Regions from separate parts of the Brevibacillus jepli genome, predicted to be linked through region 3. Evidence: riboswitches for the same ligand, from Rfam matches in the RefSeq annotation. Region 3 holds a riboswitch; each other region holds the start of a gene.
The links. Region 3 has a riboswitch for S-adenosylmethionine ahead of metK (methionine adenosyltransferase). Riboswitches for the same ligand answer to the same signal wherever they lie in the genome.
Positions count from the first base shown of each region.

Region 1: another riboswitch for S-adenosylmethionine. It lies ahead of AB1L17_RS29415 (aminotransferase class I/II-fold pyridoxal phosphate-dependent enzyme); the one in region 3 lies ahead of metK (methionine adenosyltransferase).
Region 2: another riboswitch for S-adenosylmethionine. It lies ahead of mtnK (S-methyl-5-thioribose kinase); the one in region 3 lies ahead of metK (methionine adenosyltransferase).

Region 1 covers NZ_JBFEFW010000046.1:255-6,490, reverse strand. Annotated here, with positions in the region: gene AB1L17_RS29440 (YlaH-like family protein) at 1-106, shown strand, start outside; gene AB1L17_RS29435 (hypothetical protein) at 117-392, shown strand; gene AB1L17_RS29430 (hypothetical protein) at 582-2,015, shown strand; gene AB1L17_RS29425 (DUF5665 domain-containing protein) at 2,025-2,336, opposite strand; gene AB1L17_RS29420 (pyridoxamine 5'-phosphate oxidase family protein) at 2,505-2,963, shown strand; SAM riboswitch class I at 3,036-3,157, shown strand; gene AB1L17_RS29415 (aminotransferase class I/II-fold pyridoxal phosphate-dependent enzyme) at 3,252-4,415, shown strand; gene AB1L17_RS29410 (trans-sulfuration enzyme family protein) at 4,412-5,599, shown strand; gene AB1L17_RS29405 (YhcN/YlaJ family sporulation lipoprotein) at 5,623-6,222, opposite strand.
Region 2 covers NZ_JBFEFW010000009.1:100,163-106,398, forward strand. Annotated here, with positions in the region: gene AB1L17_RS11900 (ABC transporter ATP-binding protein) at 1-1,124, opposite strand, end outside; gene AB1L17_RS11905 (GNAT family N-acetyltransferase) at 1,261-1,836, opposite strand; gene mtnA (S-methyl-5-thioribose-1-phosphate isomerase) at 1,931-2,971, opposite strand; gene mtnK (S-methyl-5-thioribose kinase) at 2,968-4,197, opposite strand; SAM riboswitch class I at 4,332-4,476, opposite strand; gene AB1L17_RS11920 (anti sigma factor C-terminal domain-containing protein) at 4,573-5,745, opposite strand; gene AB1L17_RS11925 (sigma-70 family RNA polymerase sigma factor) at 5,754-6,236, opposite strand, start outside.
Region 3 covers NZ_JBFEFW010000011.1:100,452-106,687, reverse strand. Annotated here, with positions in the region: gene AB1L17_RS14060 (response regulator) at 1-74, opposite strand, end outside; gene AB1L17_RS14055 (sensor histidine kinase) at 108-1,250, opposite strand; gene AB1L17_RS14050 (polysaccharide deacetylase family protein) at 1,247-2,263, opposite strand; gene metK (methionine adenosyltransferase) at 2,416-3,621, opposite strand; SAM riboswitch class I at 3,755-3,856, opposite strand; gene AB1L17_RS14040 (S8 family peptidase) at 3,917-6,236, opposite strand, start outside.

The sequences.
Region 1 (6,236 bases), on a different contig from region 3:
TATTTTGGATGTGCAGCTTCCTGTAAAAAGTGCAATGCTGGTAGCGATCGCGATTCTCGTGATTGTGAAGGTGCGGATTAAGCCAGAGCAAACTGGGCGAAAGTGAGGAGAACCTCGTGAAGCGTGAAGATGCACTCTTTAACTGGCTCCAAATTCAAGTAGTTGCGGATGCACGGCCAGAAGATCGCTCTGCTTTGGACACTGCTGCTTTTTTCCTGCAATTGCTGCAAGAGGACCATCTCATCACTGAAATTGGCTATCGCCAGGAAGGTAGTTGGTACGTCCTTGTTGGAACTGCAGATTCGCAACCAATCGAGGCGCGATATCCTGCAGAATCAGTACAATCTTTATTGGCCGCAATTGAGGGTGAACCCAAATTCAATTGCAACTAACGGGATGAAGACTCCCCCTACTTGCCGAGATAGTTCGGAAGTTGGGCGGAGTCTTTTGATTTTGATGGCTTGTCATAGGTAATAAGACTCGGTTTAGTGGAATGTGCAACTTTTGAAAACATCCCACCGTCAGTATGTTAGCCCCAAGCATACAGGGGGATTTTGGCAGATGAGAAGGGGGAACTACCGTTGAAAAAGTATATGACCAAGCCCGTATTAGCAGTGGTTACTGCTGCAGGTATTATTGGCTGTTTAACGCCGATTTTTGCCGATGCAACCTCGATTGCTAGTAGTCCAAGTGCAACGAAGGTAGTCATGAATGACGAAGGAAAGCAAGTCACGCGCTACAATCTGAAAGAGCTGGCCAAAAATGATCCAACCACGTTGAATATGCTGTTGAAACATCAAGCGGATCACTTGTACGTCATTGTAGATGAGATCAAGCTGAATACGAAGCTGCAAACCTATATGGAAGAGAATAAAGAAGAGTGGGAGCGTATTTACAACGAGTACTACAGTGATATCTGGTTGGAAGTGCGTTTGACAGACAATGATGAAGAAATCGTTAGCGTCAGTGCCAAGACTCAAAATAACAAGGTGTACATAAAGGGGATCGTGACTTCAGATGTCACCAAGGTTGTGGTGAAAAAGCCGAATTCTGACATTATCGAAGTCGTTCCAACCAGTGAGCACTCCTTTACGATCAGCTTTGAAGCTCCGGATGCATCCTATGAGCCGTATGTAACTGTGAGTGCATATGAAGGCAGCCAGCTGGTAGATAGTGAAAAGGTAAAGATCGTTCCGAAAACAGACGAAGATAAGGAAATGATCATCCATACCATGTCTGTTTTGGATGCAAAGAAAAAGGAATTAAAAGTAAAAGGAATCGTCAAGCAGGGGGCAGACAAAGTAACAGTCACCTATAATGGCGTGAAAAAAGAGGCAAACGTAAAGAAGCTGTGGGATGGCGTAGGCAGCTTTAGTGTTACATTGAAGGATGTAAAAGCAGCGAAAGATCAAAAAGCCTTGATCGAGGTATACGAGGACGGCAAGAAGGTTGATTCTGACTCCGTTCAAGTAGATATCGTCAATGCTACTGATAAGGATCCAGTCAATGTATATTCCATCAAGGGAACTGCTGTGAATAATCCTGCGACCAAGTCCATTCAACTGAAGGGGACCGTAAGCGGTTGGAATAAAAAGGATGATACCGAGCTGTTTGTCATCGCTCCTGACGGAAAGAAGAAAGAGATTGAACCGAACGACAAAGGCGAGTTTTCCCTGACATTGTCTTACAAAAATCGTTCGTTTAGTGCCAAAACGATTCAATTCCAACTGTTTGAAGACGATAAGCTGGTAAAGAAAGCTGACATGGCATTAAGCACAAAAGTGATTGTCGCGCCTGTGAAACCAACAGACGACGATGAAGACGATGATGATGACGACAAAAAGAAAAAAGAAAAAGGGAAGCATAAGCATCCCAATGGCAACGCATACGGTTATTGGAAAAAGCACGATCAGAAGTGGAATGACGACAGAGATGATGACGATGATGACGACAGAGATGATGACGACAGAGATGACGACGACCGTGACGACGACCGTGACAACGACAGAGATTAATCTCTACGGTTATGGCCGCTGCTTGTAGGTCTCGACGTACTCCACCAGTTGTCGGATGTAATCCCCGATAATCGGGATCGAGAGAAATTGCGTCAATAAAGACCCGAGAAAAGCCAACACGATAGCAGTTCCAATCGTCAAACCCAGACCCCGGGCAAGACCTGCGAGGAAATTGATCCAGAGCAGCTTGCGCGGGGCTGTGTAATTTTGAATCACATCGGCCAGTCGAATATCTTCCAGGAACATCGCAATTTTATGCATCCGCTCATTTACCTTCCGGACTTCCTTAAGCTCTTCAAGGACTTGATCGATTTGCTGCATGAGGCGGTCTGTAGGCGTCAAGATGTCTATCCCCTTCCACGATTCAGTATCTTTACCTACCAGTCTAGGGAAAAAGACAACCAGAATCAAGGAGGGCAGGAAACGTTTGCCTATCCGAATTGCGAAGGGTACAATGAACGTACAAAACGTTTGTTAGGAGGCTTTCAAATGGCTGAAACTGTTTCCCAAACTCTTTCCGAAGAATTGTTCAAGCTCTTGCAAAAGGAGCGATTTGTTACCTTGGGCACAGTAGACCATGAGTCAGGGGCACCATCGCTCAGCTCCCTGTCCTGGACGTTTGCTGCCAGCGCCGATACGATTCGTTTTGCCGTGGATAACCGTTCGCGTATTTTGGCTAATATTGCGAAGGAGCCGCAAGTTGTCCTGCACTTGATCGGTGCCGGCTCATCTTTTGCAATCAATGGTCGTGCTACAGTCAAAGCGGAACGACTAGAAGGTGTCCCACTCAAGCTCGCCATGGCGGAAATCAAAATTGAGGCGGTTCGAGATATTATGTTTTACGGTTCGCGTATCTCGGTAGAGCCCGGGTACGAAAAGACGTATGACAAAAACGCGGCAGCAAAGCTGGACAATCAAGTGATGACTGCCTTGAGAGAGGCAAACTAGCTGGTGAAATAATTGTTGACAACAATCCTGCTGATCCTTTAGTATTAGGGTCAATCAAATTGAATAGCAATCTTCTTATCCAGAGCGGCGGAGGGACTGGCCCGATGATGCCCGGCAACCAATCACCTGTTATTTTCACAGGGAGATAATGGTGCTAATTCCTGCAGAGTTATCAAAACTCTGAAAGATGAGAAGGATTTGCTTACGGCGACGTAAACAAAGCCTTCTTTCAGAGGAAAGGGGGCTTTTTTCATGCCCTCGTACACTATTGGAGGGAGAGAAACATACATGAAATTGGAAACGAAGTTGATTCAGGCAGGAGTAGGCAGAGACGAAAAGACAGGGGCGGTGAGCTTTCCCGTCTACTATGCAACGGCCTATCGCCATCCTGCATTGGGACAGAGTACCGGATACGATTATACACGTACAGCCAATCCTACACGCTCTATCTTGGAGGAAACCATCGCAGAAGCGGAATCAGGGGATGCAGGATTCGCTTGCGCCTCAGGCATGGCTGCTGTTCATACAGTAATGGGCTTGTTTTCCCAAGGGGATCACCTGATCGTTTCACTCGATTTATATGGAGGAACCTATCGGTTGTTTGAGCAAGTGCTCTCGCGCTACGGTCTTACTTTTTCGTACGTCGATTTGCGTGATATTGGCGCACTGAAGGATGCAATTCGTCCCGGAACAAAGGCCATCTTTGTAGAAACACCAACCAATCCCCTCATGCAGATCACTGATATTCGAGAAGTGACTCAATTGGCGAAGCAACACGAGCTCCTTACCATCGTAGATAACACATTCTTAACTCCGTATTGTCAACGCCCATTGGAGCTTGGCGCAGATATCGTGTTACATAGCGCAACGAAATATCTGGCTGGACATAACGATGTGCTGGCAGGGCTCATCGTAACAAAAGGGGCGGAGTTGTCGGAAAAAATCCGGTTTTTGCACAATTCAATCGGTGCTGTCCTCGGACCGCAAGACTGCTGGCTTCTCGTTCGTGGGATGAAGACTTTGGCATTGCGCATGGAGCGTCATCAATCCAATGCCCTGATCGTTGCGCAAAAGCTGCGTGACCATCCGGCAGTGGCGGAGGTATTTTATCCAGGGTTGCAAGAGCATCCTGGACACGAGATTCAGGTGAAACAATCGACTGGGCATAGCGGGATGGTCTCCTTCCGGGTGCGGTCTGCCGAGCAGGTGGGATTATTCCTGCAAAATCTGCAAATTGTATCCTTTGCGGAAAGTCTAGGCGGTGTAGAGTCATTGTGTACTTATCCGGCGACGCAGACTCACGCCGATATCCCGCAAGAAGTAAGGGAATATGTCGGTGTTTGTGATCGATTGCTGCGACTGTCGGTTGGCATCGAGCATCCGGATGACTTAGTGGCTGATTTGTTTCAGGCATTGAATGCCAGTCTGGTCGTAGGGGGGAGCGTACGATGAATTTTGCAACCAAGGTCCTCCACGGTTCCACTTGCATTGATCCGTTCACAGGTGCGTCGTCGGTTCCCATTTATCAGGCTTCCACGTTTCATCAGGCTGATCTGGATCAGCCAGGTACATTTGATTATGCGCGTTCAGGCAATCCGACCAGGCAGGCATTAGAAGAAGCTATTGCATCGTTGGAGGGCGGCGCTCGCGGCTTTGCGTTTTCATCAGGCATGGCTGCCATCTCCAGTGTGTTCATGCTGTTTTCAGCCGGAGATCATGTCGTTGTAGCAGAAGATGTATACGGTGGGACGTTTCGGTTTTTGACCAAGGTATTGTCGAGAATGGGGATTTCGGTTACATTCGTGGATGCGACACAGGCAGAAGCAGTTCGTGCAGCCATTACACCAGCGACGAAAGGGGTTTATCTGGAAACTCCGTCTAACCCCACCTTGAAGGTGACGGATATTGCGGCGGTCTCTCGCATCGCGAAAGAGCATGGCTTGCTCGTCATTGTCGATAATACGTTCCTTACACCGTATTACCAGCGTCCATTGGAGCTTGGTGCAGATGTGGTGATTCATAGTGCAACCAAGTTTATCGGAGGTCATAGCGACGTCGTTGCAGGCTTGGCCGTGACCAGAGACGCTGCGTTAGGGGAGCAGCTCTACTTTATCCAAAATGGCATGGGCGCGATTCTGGGGGTGCAGGACTGTTGGCTTGTCATGCGGGGTCTCAAAACATTGAAAGCCCGACTTGATGTGAGTACAAAGACGGCTGCGAGCTTGGCTGCTTGGCTGTCTACCCATCCGCAGGTCAATCGTGTCTACTATACTGGATTGGTGGATCATCCGGGTCATCTCATTCAAGAACAACAGGCTAGCGGTCATGGAGCCGTTCTTTCTTTCGACGTAGGTAGCCGCGAGCGGGCGAAAGCGTTGTTTGATCGCGTCAAATTACCAATTGTGGCTGTTAGTCTCGGAGCAGTGGAAACGATTCTTTCTTACCCGGCTACCATGTCTCACGCAGCGATGCCGGTAGAGGAACGAGCGGCAAGGGGAATCACAGATGGCTTGATCAGGCTGTCAGCAGGTTTAGAGGATTTGGATGACTTGGTGGCAGATTTGAAGCAAGCGTTGGACAATTTGCCTTCTGAAGCTCCCGTCCATAAACAAAAAGAGGTATTCTCCCGTGCTTAAAGCCGGGGAATACCTCTTTTCTATTAAGGTGTTCCTGTACGATTTGCGTTGATCTTGTTCTGTCCCTGCGGTTCTTTATGCATGCGTTTTTCTTTTACTTGAGCAGGTGTTTCTTCGCGAGGCTGCACACTGCGCGGTAGCTGCGGCATGATCCGACCTACGATATCCGCGAGCTCTTCGCTAATTCCTGAAACAGGATGACCGCGACGAATATCTTCTCCCATTTCCCGTAATCGCTGTACGATGGCAGGGTCAGCGGTTACTACGGCATTCGCCCCTTGGGGATCTGCTTTCAATGCTTCTGCAACCGTATACTTAATTACGCCCACCTCTGGGCGATCCAGATTCGGATCTACTGTAATACCGACAACTGCATATTTGCCCATGACCATAGCAGTCGCGTTCTGTACCCTTTTCACACGTGTTGCCAATTGAACGAGACGATCAGCGGTGGCTTGGGAAGATTGATTATAAGCAGGCTCAGGAGCTGTTTGCTGGACGCGCTGAGTATGAGTGGCATGCTTGGGTTGTTGTTCAGCCTGGTTCGCCGGTGGATTATTGCCCGACATGCATGCTGTAAGCAACAAGCTAAAACCGAGGATCATGATCCGTTTCACAGGCATTCTCCCTTTCCCAG
Region 2 (6,236 bases), on a different contig from region 3:
CCGCTTCCCGTCCGCCCGACAATCCCAAGCGTTTCACCCTCACCCAAACGAAACGAGATGTCGGTGAGTGCCGGCTTGTCAGTTCCCGGATACGCAAAGGAAAACTGGCGTGCTTCCACGGTATTGGCTGCTTGGTTCGTGATCGGATTCGCAACCTCCGTCACATCTGGCTTCTCCACCATTAGCTCTGTAAAACGCTTGTGAGAAGCGCCACCGCGTTGCAGCACATTGACCAGCCAACCAAAGGCGAACATGGGCCAAATTAAAAGTCCCAAGTATAAATTGAACGCAACCAAATCACCCAAAGAAATCGCGCTGGTAAAAACCAGATACGTCCCATAGCCCAGCCCGATCAAAAAGCTGAAGCCAATAATAATTGCGATCGTCGGCTCAAAAAGGGCGTCGATCCGCGATACGCTCACATTTCGCTCCAGCGTTTTTTCACTGACCTTGCGATATGCTTCTACATCGGCTTTTTCCTGAACGAACGCTCTCAAAACACGAACACCTGAGACCGATTGTTGTACATGATCGTTCATCTCTCCGAAGGCTTCCTGCGCCAAGTAAAAGCGCTCATGCAGCAGTCTTCCATAATAAGCAGTAGACCAAGCCAAAAACGGCATCGGAATCAGTGCAGCCAACGTCAGCTTCCAATCGATCGCTGTCACCATGACGCCCAGCGTTAACAAGGTCATGAACAGCGCATCGACAAGCGTAAGCACCCCTGTACTCGCCGTTTGTTCAATGGCAGGAATATCGTTTGTTGCAACTGCCATCAGATCTCCACTGCGTTTTCGATGAAAAAATGACGGGGTCATTCTCGTCAAATGGGCAAACAGTCGCTCTCGCAACGTCCGCTCCAATATCAAGGCTCCCCCATTTAACAAGTACCGCCATAGAAAGCGCAATCCATACAAGCTAACACCCAATGCGAGCAAGATGACCACCGTTTGCGTCAAGGCAGCGTTTGTCAGGGAACTGTTACGTATAGAATCGACCGTGTCCCCGATTAGCTTCGGAGGCCAAAGCATAAGTACGTCAATGATGAACAGCACAGAAATTCCAATGATGTACCGCTTCCAATGGGCGCGAAAAAACCACGATAATTGCCGAAGAGTCTGCATGTAAATCACCTCTATTTATTCAAACCTAATTGCAGGACTAAAAAAAGGGCTTGCGAATCACGCGCAGCCCTCTTGATCTGTCCTCACCATCGTAATTTACAGAATTTTCATTGTCAATCTGCCCATACAGTTCAGTCTAACTTTTTTTATCGGTTTTCCAGTCAAGCCATTCCTCTTTTAGCAGGCTGTAAGTCGCATGATCCACGTAATGATCGTAAAGGAATTCATTCCGACGGAGTACCCCTTCCAGATGAAACCCTAATCGCTCCGGGATCAATCTGCTCTTGTAGTTTTCCGTAGCAGCCTGAATCGTTACTTTTTCCAAATCCCAAGACCCGAAGATCAAAACGTCCAAATAGGTCGCCACCGCTTCTGTCATCAAGCCCTTGCCCTGGAACTCTGCACCCAGCCAATAGCCAATGGAAGTCTTTTTGTTGATCCAATCCACCGTATGTACGCCGACTGTTCCCGCCAGACGCCCTTGGTACCAAATGCCGTAGTTAATGCCGCGATTATCGTTGTACTGATTGATCGTCGCTTGGATGAATTGGCGCGAATCCTCCACTTGCTTTGTAAAATTCAGCCACGGCAGCCATTCCCTAAGATTCTCCCGGTTCGAATCCGTAAGCAAAAACAACTCCTCAGCATCGGCTAATTCCAACTGTTTCAGGTACGTGTCTTCATTGATTGCTATCCTTTGAATATTCGGCATACGACTCTCCCCTTTTGTTGGATATTTTACTAAAAAACGCTAAAACGAGCAAAAAGCGCTCGCCAGCAAGAGGGCGAACGCTAACAGATGTCGTTTACTTTTTGCTATTGCCGATCTCTTCCGGCTTGAAAATGCCTGTCTCCGTGACAATGGCTGTGATGTACTTCGCTGGCGTCACATCGAACGCAGGATTGTACACCTTGATATCGTCTGGAGCTACCTGTTTGCCCAAGCCATGAGTAATTTCTTCGGCTGGACGCTCCTCAATCGGAATATCTGCGCCTGTCGGTGTCTCCAAATCGACGGATGACAAAGGTGCTGCTACGTAAAAAGGAATGCCGTGTGCTTTTGCCAATACTGCTACCCCATACGTACCAATTTTGTTGGCGACATCGCCATTTGCTGCTACGCGGTCTGTACCCACGATGACAGCCTCTACTTTTCCTTGAGACATGACCATCGCCGCCATGTTGTCGCAGATGAGCGTCACATCAATCCCTGCTTGCTGCAGCTCAAAAGCAGTGAGACGAGCACCTTGCAGTACCGGACGAGTTTCGTCTGCGTACACTTTCAGATTCCAGCCGCGTTCCTTTGCCAAATAAAATGGGGCGGTAGCCGTTCCATACGCCGCCGTAGCCAATGCCCCTGGATTACAGTGCGTGAGAATTCCCATACCATCATGCAACAGCGTGAGCAGATGCTCTCCGATAGTCCTGCAAACTTCAGCGTCTTCCTTTTGAATCGCCAGTGCTTCATCGAGCACGGCCGCCTTCAACTCGGCAATCGACGCTCCGCTTTCTTTTTCCACCCGAGCCTTGATGCGATCCAACGCCCAGAACAGATTCACGGCTGTCGGACGGGAAGAGCCCAGATAATCAGCCTGCTTGGTCAGCTCCTGCCAAAACTCGTCATAGTTACTCGCTTCACTGCCACGAACGCCCAGGTAGAGCCCGTAAGCAGCCGCCATGCCAATCGCTGGTGCGCCGCGCACTTCCAAGTTACGAATAGAACCCCATACCTGTTCGGAGGTGGTCAAGTTCAAATAGATCGTTTCTACTGGCAGACGTGTCTGGTCAAGCAAGACCAGTGCATCATTCTCCCACTTTACAGGTGCCAATCGTGTGCTGGTTGTCATACTGTTGTAGCCTCCTGATAGTAACGTTCGGTCACAGTGCGAACGATGTCTGTGATGTCTGTCGATTCGTCTATGCTGCCGCGACCGAGAATCAGCGCTTCTCCAATCGAGAGAGCCAGACGCTCTGCTTCTGCGCGGGTATGGTCGTCTTCAATGGCATTCAGGTCCGCTACTCCTGCCAAACCGATAACACGGCGCAAGATTTTGCATCCAGCATAGCCTGCTGTATCCTGAATCACGCGCTTCACGTAGCTTTGCCACAGTCCTTCGACATGGGCGCTGCGCTCTTTCGCGTGCTTGTGCCAGAGCTGAACGAATTGCGAAACGAATTCATTCCAGACATCCTCGACCGTTTCCAGTAAATATTCGCGATACGCTTCCCGTTCTCCTTGATCTTTTTGCAAACCGTGCTGTCCTGCGTAGTTGAGCAGCAGATTCGCAATGACCGCCCCAATGTCAAAACCGATGGGACCGTAGTAAGCGAACTCCGGGTCGATCGCTTTCAGGCTGTTTTCCGTGATGAAAATACTACCCGTATGCAAGTCACCATGCAGCAGCGCTTCCGAGCGCGTGAGGAAATCGTATTTCAGCTTGGCGATTTCCAGCTTCAGCGGTTTGTTGTTCCAGATCGCCTCGACCTCTCGACGGATCAGCGGGTTGAAATTGTTGGTTGGCGCATTTTCATACGGATCGGTAAAGACGAGATCCTCTGTGATTTTGCATAATTCTGGATTTATGAATGTTCCGACTAGCGCTTTTTTATCGTACGGATGCGCGCCCAAGTCAGAAGTGAAGAACAAGGTTTGCGCCAGAAAACGACCAATTTGTTTCGCGAAAAGCGGATAGCGTCTTCCTTCTATCAGACCTTTGCGCATGATGATGTGGTCCCCGACGTTTTCCATGACGGTCAACGCGAGTTCCCCATCGAAGTGATACACCTGCGGCACCAGGTCTGGTACGTATTTGTGCTGAATGCGGAGTGCTTCGCTCTCGATGCGAGCCCGATCAATCGTCAGCGGCCAAGATTCTCCCACGACGCGGGCAAAAGGCAGTGCTTGCTTGACAATGACGCTCTTTCCGGTTGCCGGCTCCTGAATGTCAAAGACCAGATTGAGGTTGCCATCCCCGATTTCGTGGCTGGTCAGCTCTGCTCCTTCACTAAAAAGTCCCGGTATTCCTTTTACGTACTCTACTGCTTCCTGCTCAGTCAATGCGCGATATGCCATGATTACAAAACTCCCCTCTACGTATTTTTCCTCTATCTCTACTTGTTTTGTTTGCGTACCTGGAGTAAAAAAAAGACCTCTTTTCCCGAAGAAAAGAGGTCGTGTCGTCACGTGTAAGAACCGTGTTGATGTCCCCCTTATCTTCCAGACCACTTTTGTTTCTGCAGGAATTAGCACCGTGCATGTCGCCTGTCAATCATTCGCTGCTCGCGTCTGAATGGCGTCATGTCGGTTGCCGGGTATCATCGGGCCAGTCCCTCCACCTTCTCTGGATAAGGTATCCAAAACGTATTCGGTTTTTGATTTAGTTTGAATCATACAACCAACGCTTCCACGATGTCAACACCCTTTTGTGCAAAAATTCGCACCTTGCTACTAGTAGGTGTAATGTATTCCCGAGGCCGCGGGTCGCTCCCAATTCCACCAGTCTACCTTGCCTAAAAGCGCTGCTGTAATTGACTTTTCAGCCTTGAGCTTCAGGAGTTCTTTCGTAGGTCCGGTGAGGACAGCTCCGTAGATTCGCACTCCGTTTTGCTGCATGTAGTTGTATCGTTCTGTAATTTGTGGGTCCCTATGAAATAACAAGGATCTGCCGATCTCGCGAGTCAAACCTTCTCTCTCGGACAAGTACTTCATTTCGTTCAAATAAGTCGCCATCCGCCTATCCCATTCTCCGTTTACAAGAATAGGTCCGCCATAATTCAGCTCATGCTCTGCAAAACCCCATACACGTCCCGGGCCCAACATCAATTTTCCATCTTCACTCTCCTTGGTCTCTACCCCTGTGTCTACGGCAAACCAAACCGTATCTTGTCCCGAAGAAGGAACATGACGTGAAACCAATTCATAATACTCCTCGTACGTCAGGAAACGATCGAAGGAAATCGCAAGCTGAGAAACAGTTCCCTCAGGCAGCTTCTCCATCGTCGTCCAGGCAGGTGATGAGAAAGACTGTGTATCCTGCGTTGCCCCCTCTTTCGGATAACGGAAATATAGCTTCTGCTCCCTGACCCCATTCAGCCATTGCGGCCCAGCATCTACGTTCCACAGCACATTTGAGCTTTCAAAGCGGCCAGCATTCTTTTCTTCCGCTCCAACCCTTTCACGCAGCTCCATGCTGATATTGCCGTATAGCAATCCGACCTGCGAGCCACTCCCGCCTACACTTACACCTGGCTGAGTAAAATTAACCATTGCCTTCGCGACGCGGAACAGATCTTCATGCATCAGTGACCCTACCCAGCCATTCAAAAATAACAGCACCATAGCAGTCAAAAAGGGAAGCCCTATGGTGAATCCAGCGTTGGACAACCGATTTTTCCATTTCCCCCGGCGAACAATGGCACGCTGTTTTTCAGCCGACAACGTTGCAGTCTGTTTTGCCTCCGTACTGTCTTCACCCATTTCTTCCCCCAGCAACAACCTCTCCAACCGCTGTGCGTACTCCTCGTCAGCGGCAATCTCCTCCTCGAATCGTTTTACCTCTTCCCCTGACATCTCTTTACGCAAATAAGCGAGCAGCCTTTGTTCCCGCTCATGATCACCCATATTCTTCACTAGCTCTCCTCCCTCCACAACTGCCGCATCTTTTGTCTCCCCCGAAACAACGAACGCTTGACGTCTGCCAAATCAATTTCAAGCACTTCTGCCATTTCCGCGTAGGTAAACTGCATCGCTGCCAGTAAAATCACTTGTCGCTGTTTTTCCGGTAGTCGCTCCAAATAGTCATAGGCAATTTCCCACAGCTCCTTGTTTACGAGCTGATCTGCCGGGTCTACAACAGAGTGATCGTGCTGGTCCGGGAGGCTTTGCACCAAAGTAACCGGGCGCTTCGCTTGCTTGCGATGCCCGTCTACAAAAGCGTGATAGGCCACCTTGAACAGCCACGGCCGTACTTTTTCTCCATGGTAATCGTCCAGGGAAGAGTAGGCGCGACAAAAGGTCTCCTGTGTCAGATCCTCTGCCAGCCTCTCATCTCGTGTCAGCCGGAAAAGATAGCGGTAAATATCGTTTACATGCAGCTGGTACACTTCCTCCAG
Region 3 (6,236 bases):
CGTTTGACGCCTTCGCGGAACAATTGATGGTCATCCACAATTACGATGCGGAGTTCTTGCTGTCTCTTATCCATGGTTCATCCCCCAGTACATATTTACGTATCATGTCACATTTTTATCGGTATTTGGAATATAACCTTGGTTCCCTCTCCCGGAGCGGATTGAAGCTCGACACTGCCCTCCAGGAGCTGTACGCGCTCACGCATTCCCAAGAGTCCAAAAGAGTTGCCATTCGCCATGCGTTTTTCCAGATCGAATCCGACCCCATCATCTTTGACGATAAGGCTTAACGAATCCTGTACAAATTCCAGCTTCACCTGGACTGTAGCCGCCCCTGCATGCTTCTCCACGTTGTTCAGACATTCCTGAACCAACCGGAAGATTGCAGCCTTTACCGAGCTGCGCAATGGAGGCTCCACACCAAATACTACCAGATCGATCGAAGACTGAATACGCTCTTCGCACGTTTGGATATATTTTTGCAGGGTTGGTACTAAACCTAAATCATCTAAAGCCATTGGGCGCAAATCAAAAATAATCCTTCTGACATCTGCCAAGCTCAAACGGACCATTTCCTTCAACTCGTGAAGTTCCATTTGAGCTTCCAAAATACGCTCGTTTTTCAGCATACGTTCTACGATTTCCGAACGCAGCACGACATTCGCCATCGATTGGGCTGGGCCGTCGTGAATCTCGCGTGCGACACGCTTGCGTTCCTCTTCCTGGGCCTGGATCACCTTTAAGCCCATCAATTGATGCTGCTTAGCCGATTCCAGCGCTTCGCCTATCTTACTTAAGTCACCTGTTAAGTAACCCAGCACGACACCCATTTGAGAAACCAGCTTTTCCGCACGGACGATGGTTTCCTCCAAGGTACGCAATTGACGCTCAAGATCATTTCTTCTGCGCTTTAAATTATTTTCCCGCTCGCGGTAAATCGATAGCTCTACCTGAATACGGCTCGCCTCTTCATAAGCAACTCGGATGTCTTCCTCCGTGTACATATGAAAATTGCGGCTGACCAGAACAAGCTTGTTCCGCGATTTGCGATACGCGAGCTCGAGCGCATCGACTTTTTGAATCACTTTGGAAATTTCTTGTCGAAGTTCATGTAAATCAAACTTCAACGAATTGCCATGCTGTCTGGCGTTTTCTGCTATATCAAATATTTGGGTTTTACTCGTTTCTACGGTTTCAATTGTTCGCTTGATCACCCCGTCCAGCACGCTGATGTCTATCGCTTTGTTCATGATTGCTCTCCTTCAAACTCATTTTTAGCTTTCGTGAACAACTGTTGGAGGTGCGTTTCATCTACATCTCGTAGTCCCATGTCATTACGTGGAATGGCAAAAGGATCTGTTCCCTTTTTCACGAATCCACGGTTGGATGTAAATACATAGCGGTAGCCAGCTTGACGGGCTGTTTCCAGTACGATTGGACTTGTATAACCAAAAGGCAACGAGATGGCCTCTACCTGTTGATTCATCCATTCGCTTAAACTGGCACGAGATATACTGAAATCCACATAGAGGCGGTCTCTGTACTCTTGCTCGTCCTCTAAACGCTGCAAGTCCTTCAGATAGACTGGAGCTGTTTCCGGCCCCAGCTCGCCCCATTCATTTCGTTCTTCCTCTTCATGCAGGCTGTACGTGTGGGAACCGATCGAAACCAGTCCCGAATGAATCATTTCGTTTACCTGTTGACGCGTAAGTGGCGGCGTCATATTCTCCCGTTTTCGGTCGGCTACATCTCGTAAGCGACCCGCAATCGCGAAGTTCACTGACGGGTAGCCATATGTACGTAAGACTGGAAATGCTTTTGTGTAATAACTCTCGTACCCATCGTCAAACGTAATCAGAACAGCATTCTCAGTCGGTAAGGTACCCGTCTCCATAAATCTTAGGAATTCATCCAGCGAAATTGGATTCAGGTTGTTATCGTGTAAAAATTTCATATGTCGGGCAAATTGATCAGGAGCTATGACATACCGCTGATTTGATTGATCCATGACATGGTGGTACGTCAAAACCACGACCTGATTGTTATACCACTTTTTCGTTTGAACCGTTGCTTCTTCTGTTGGTGTGACGTTTGGCTCAGCATTTTTTGTCTCACTTATGCTTATAGACGTATCCACTTGGGGAAAAGGTTGCACTTCTTGTGTATTCTTTTTTTCCAATATAGAGCCGCCTAATAATCCAATCGCCATTGCAAGCAACAAAAAAGTAAGAAATACGATCAGGAAGAGCCTTCTGTTCGGCAAAAAAACCCCTCCTCTACTTCCTCCCTAGGAGATTCGACACAGTCCTACCAATTCCTGTGCAACAAACGGCCCAATAATTGGATGACTTTGCTCCTAAAAAAGAAAAAGAGCCCAGTAGCAATACCAGGCTCTTTCTATGCCATTCATAAATATTACAGTTGAGCAGCCTCTTGCTTCAGGATTTCTGCTTTGTCTGTTTGCTCCCAAGGAACATTCAGGTCATTGCGTCCGAAGTGGCCATATGCCGCTGTTTGCTTGTAGATAGGACGACGCAGGTCGAGCTGCTTGATGATACCAGCAGGACGAAGGTCGAAGTGTTTGCGAACCAATGTTACCAGAGCTTCTTCGGAAATCGTACCCGTACCGAAAGTATCTACTGCGATGGAAACTGGTTGTGCTACACCAATAGCGTAAGCAACTTGTACTTCACATTTGTCTGCGAGGCCAGCAGCTACGATGTTTTTCGCTACATAACGAGCTGCGTAAGCACCGGAACGGTCAACCTTTGTTGGATCTTTACCGGAGAACGCACCGCCGCCATGACGAGCATAACCGCCGTAAGTATCTACGATGATTTTGCGGCCAGTCAAGCCAGCATCCCCTTGTGGTCCGCCAATTACGAAACGACCAGTTGGGTTAATGAAGTATTTGGTATCTGCATCCAACAATTCAGCTGGAACAACAGGTTTGATTACTTGTTCAACCAGATCTTGCTTGATTTGCTCCAAAGTCGTTTCAGGAGCATGTTGGGTAGAAATAACGATTGTGTCAATACGAACTGGTTTGTCGCCATCGTACTCAACGGTTACTTGTGTTTTTCCGTCAGGACGGAGGTAAGCAAGCGTACCGTTTTTACGTACTTCAGTCAGACGACGAGCCAATTGGTGAGACATGCTGATCGGAAGTGGCATCAGCTCAGGTGTTTCATTGCAAGCAAAACCAAACATCAAACCTTGGTCACCAGCACCAATTGCTTCGATCTGCGCGTCAGTCATTTTACCTTCGCGTGCTTCCAATGCTTGGTCTACACCAAGTGCAATGTCAGCGGACTGCTCGCCAATTGCAGTAATAACACCGCAAGTGTCAGCGTCAAAACCGAATTTCGCACGGTCATAACCGATTTCACGAATGGTTTCACGAACGAGCTTTTGGATGTCTACGTATGTGTTTGTAGTGATTTCACCTGCTACGAGAACCAAACCGGTAGTTACGGAAGTTTCGCAAGCAACGCGAGCGTTTGGATCTTTGGACAGGATCGCATCCAAGATGGAGTCGGAAATTTGGTCACAAATTTTATCCGGATGTCCTTCGGTTACAGATTCGGATGTAAACAGACGACGACCTTTTTGCAAAGCCATGAGAAAATACCTCCTTTGACCTCATACAAATAGTGTGGTAGCCGAGTCAGGATTTTATCTACGTAAACGCAAATAAAAAACCTTTTCCATCTTTTGGGAGGAAAAGGTTTGAGCGTTTTTTGCTTCCTTCATCCTCTTATCGGCCAGAACAGATGTCCGTTCTGCTGGTTAGCACCGCTCGAGATCGGTTGCCGGGCTTCATAGGGCCAGTCCCTCCGCCTGCTCTGGATAAGAGTATCCATTACGGAATATAGAATAATTGTTTTTTTCTATGGTGTCAATAGGCAAAGATTGCTTACAATTGATAGGCTTTGGAAAGCAAGACCACGACTTCAGCACGTGTTGCCCTTCCATTTGGTTTAAAGCTAGAGCCATACCCGCTTACCCAATTTCTAGATGTCAAAGCTTCAATGGCTGGTGAAGCCCAGTGGCTCGTTGGCACATCCTGATAATTCGAATGATTGCGGTTGTACAGCAAAACATTGCGTGCACGCGCGATCATAACAGCCATCTCTGCTCGCGAGATCTGCTGATCCGGCTTCATTTCATTTTTCGGGTACCCTTTCAAAATTCCTAATTGATAGGCTACCCCCAGGTTATTATAAGCCCAGTGGCGTTTTGACATGTCTCGAAAGGTCGTTTTGCCTGTGTAGGTTGTCGCTACCTTAGACCCCGTAGCACGCATGGCCTTGAGCAGCATCGTCGCAAACTCCGCGCGGGTCACTGCCTGATTGGGCTTGAACGACGCGTCGTTAAACCCATTTACAATACCGCGAGAGCTGAGGCGGACGATCTCCGAGCGCGCCCAGTGGTCCGAAATGTCGCGATAGCCTGCTAGCAATTTCTGCTGGGTTACCGTCATGCGGTACGATTCGTATTTGAACGGACTACCGCTATTGAGTCGAACATAATATTTTCCTGGTTGCAAACGCAAACCGATAATGTCATGTCCTCTACTGGACAGCTCCGCTACTTCATTTGTCGAAGCAAGCGCGTAGTTCATGTTTCGATCACTGTAGAGTGCGAATCGAAAGCCACTGTCGACAGGAATGTACGGAGCTCGAAACGTCACATACGATTCGTTATTAACAGTAAAGTGGAACCAGTCAGAATCTGTTGCCGTCGGGAATGTCCCTGTCATCACGGTCCCGCCGCTTAGCGGAGACGCTTTCTGATAGGTGTCATTCGGCTCATTCAGGTCTTTTCTTACTGGCGTATACCCAAGATCCAGCTGGTAATTACCATTCACCGCATTCCGCGAATACTCACTCACACGGATGAAATACTTACCCGGTGACACTTCTTTTTGGACACGCTCAGTCGGATTGTCTTTCGTTCCATTATCGTATTCAGGATCCCAGACTACTGTTTTTTTCCCAGGCTCTTGTTTACCAAGACCCAGAAGCATATCCACCCGCTTGTTATCAGGGCTAACAGAGATATCTAAATACCCGTATTCACGAACGTAGTAGGAAAACCAATCCGGATCCCCCTCATCGTGAAAATTACCTGTTACGCTGATTTGGTTCCCCACGAGTGGTCTGGCTGTCTCTTGTGTATCATTTGGTTCGTTTCTGTCCGGGTTGATGGTAAATTTGCTCGTCAACACGTAGGTAAAAGCGCTGTTGACTCCACCGTTACGCATCAACCGGATGTCCATTCTTCCCGCCTTGACCGGGACGGTTACGGTATCGCCGTTGCCGAAGTACTGTGTAATCGGCGGACGATTATCCGGGTAAAAGGTAGCAGCCATCGCTGAAGAAATACCCGATGTCACTGTAGCCGTAAAGCTGACCTTTCCATCGTAAGGGATGTCCATCCTCAGCCAATCTACTGTATCTTTTGGTCCCAAATTACCACGTATTTGTGACTCAATTGGAAATGCCTTTGCTTTAGAGGGGGAATTATTCGGCTCTAAAAAGTCGTAAGAAAGCGCAGTTTTCACTGCCTTATTCACATCCAGCAAGCCGTATCCTGTCTTCAGATCCCAGCCTCTCTCCCCCAAATCTGTCGCCGTTTGATATAGCAATTGCCTTACATCAAATGGACTAAGCTTTGGATGACGAGCGAGAATGAGCGCAGCTGCACCAGCGACTTGCGGTGCTGCGGCTGAAGTACCACTAAAAGAACCGTATTTCCCACCAAGCTTCGTAGTGTATACATTAAAACCAGGGGCTACCAGGTTCAGTTCAGGCCCCGTATTAGCCTGGGGCAGTACTTGGTTGTTGCTTCTCACAGCCCCTACCGCTACGACTGTTGGGTACGCAGCTGGATACGCCACACGGCTACTTTCATTACCACTTGCCGCAACCAACACAGCCCCGCTTCTCTCCGCTCGTTGCACAGCTGCTGTCATCGACTTGGAGTATGCCATACTGCTAATTGACATCACAATGACTTTGGCCCCACGATCCAAAGCAACATTGATGCCTTTCGCAATCAATTCCTCATCGGATTGCGCCTTGCTGTTCAAGATTTTAATCGGCAAAATCTTGGCATTCCACAAGACCCCAGAAACACCGATGTTATTATTTCCGCTTGCAGCAAGAACACCAGCTACTTCTGTTCCATGCCCGTTGTCGTCCTGTGCTGACCTCCCGGGATTGACGAGATTC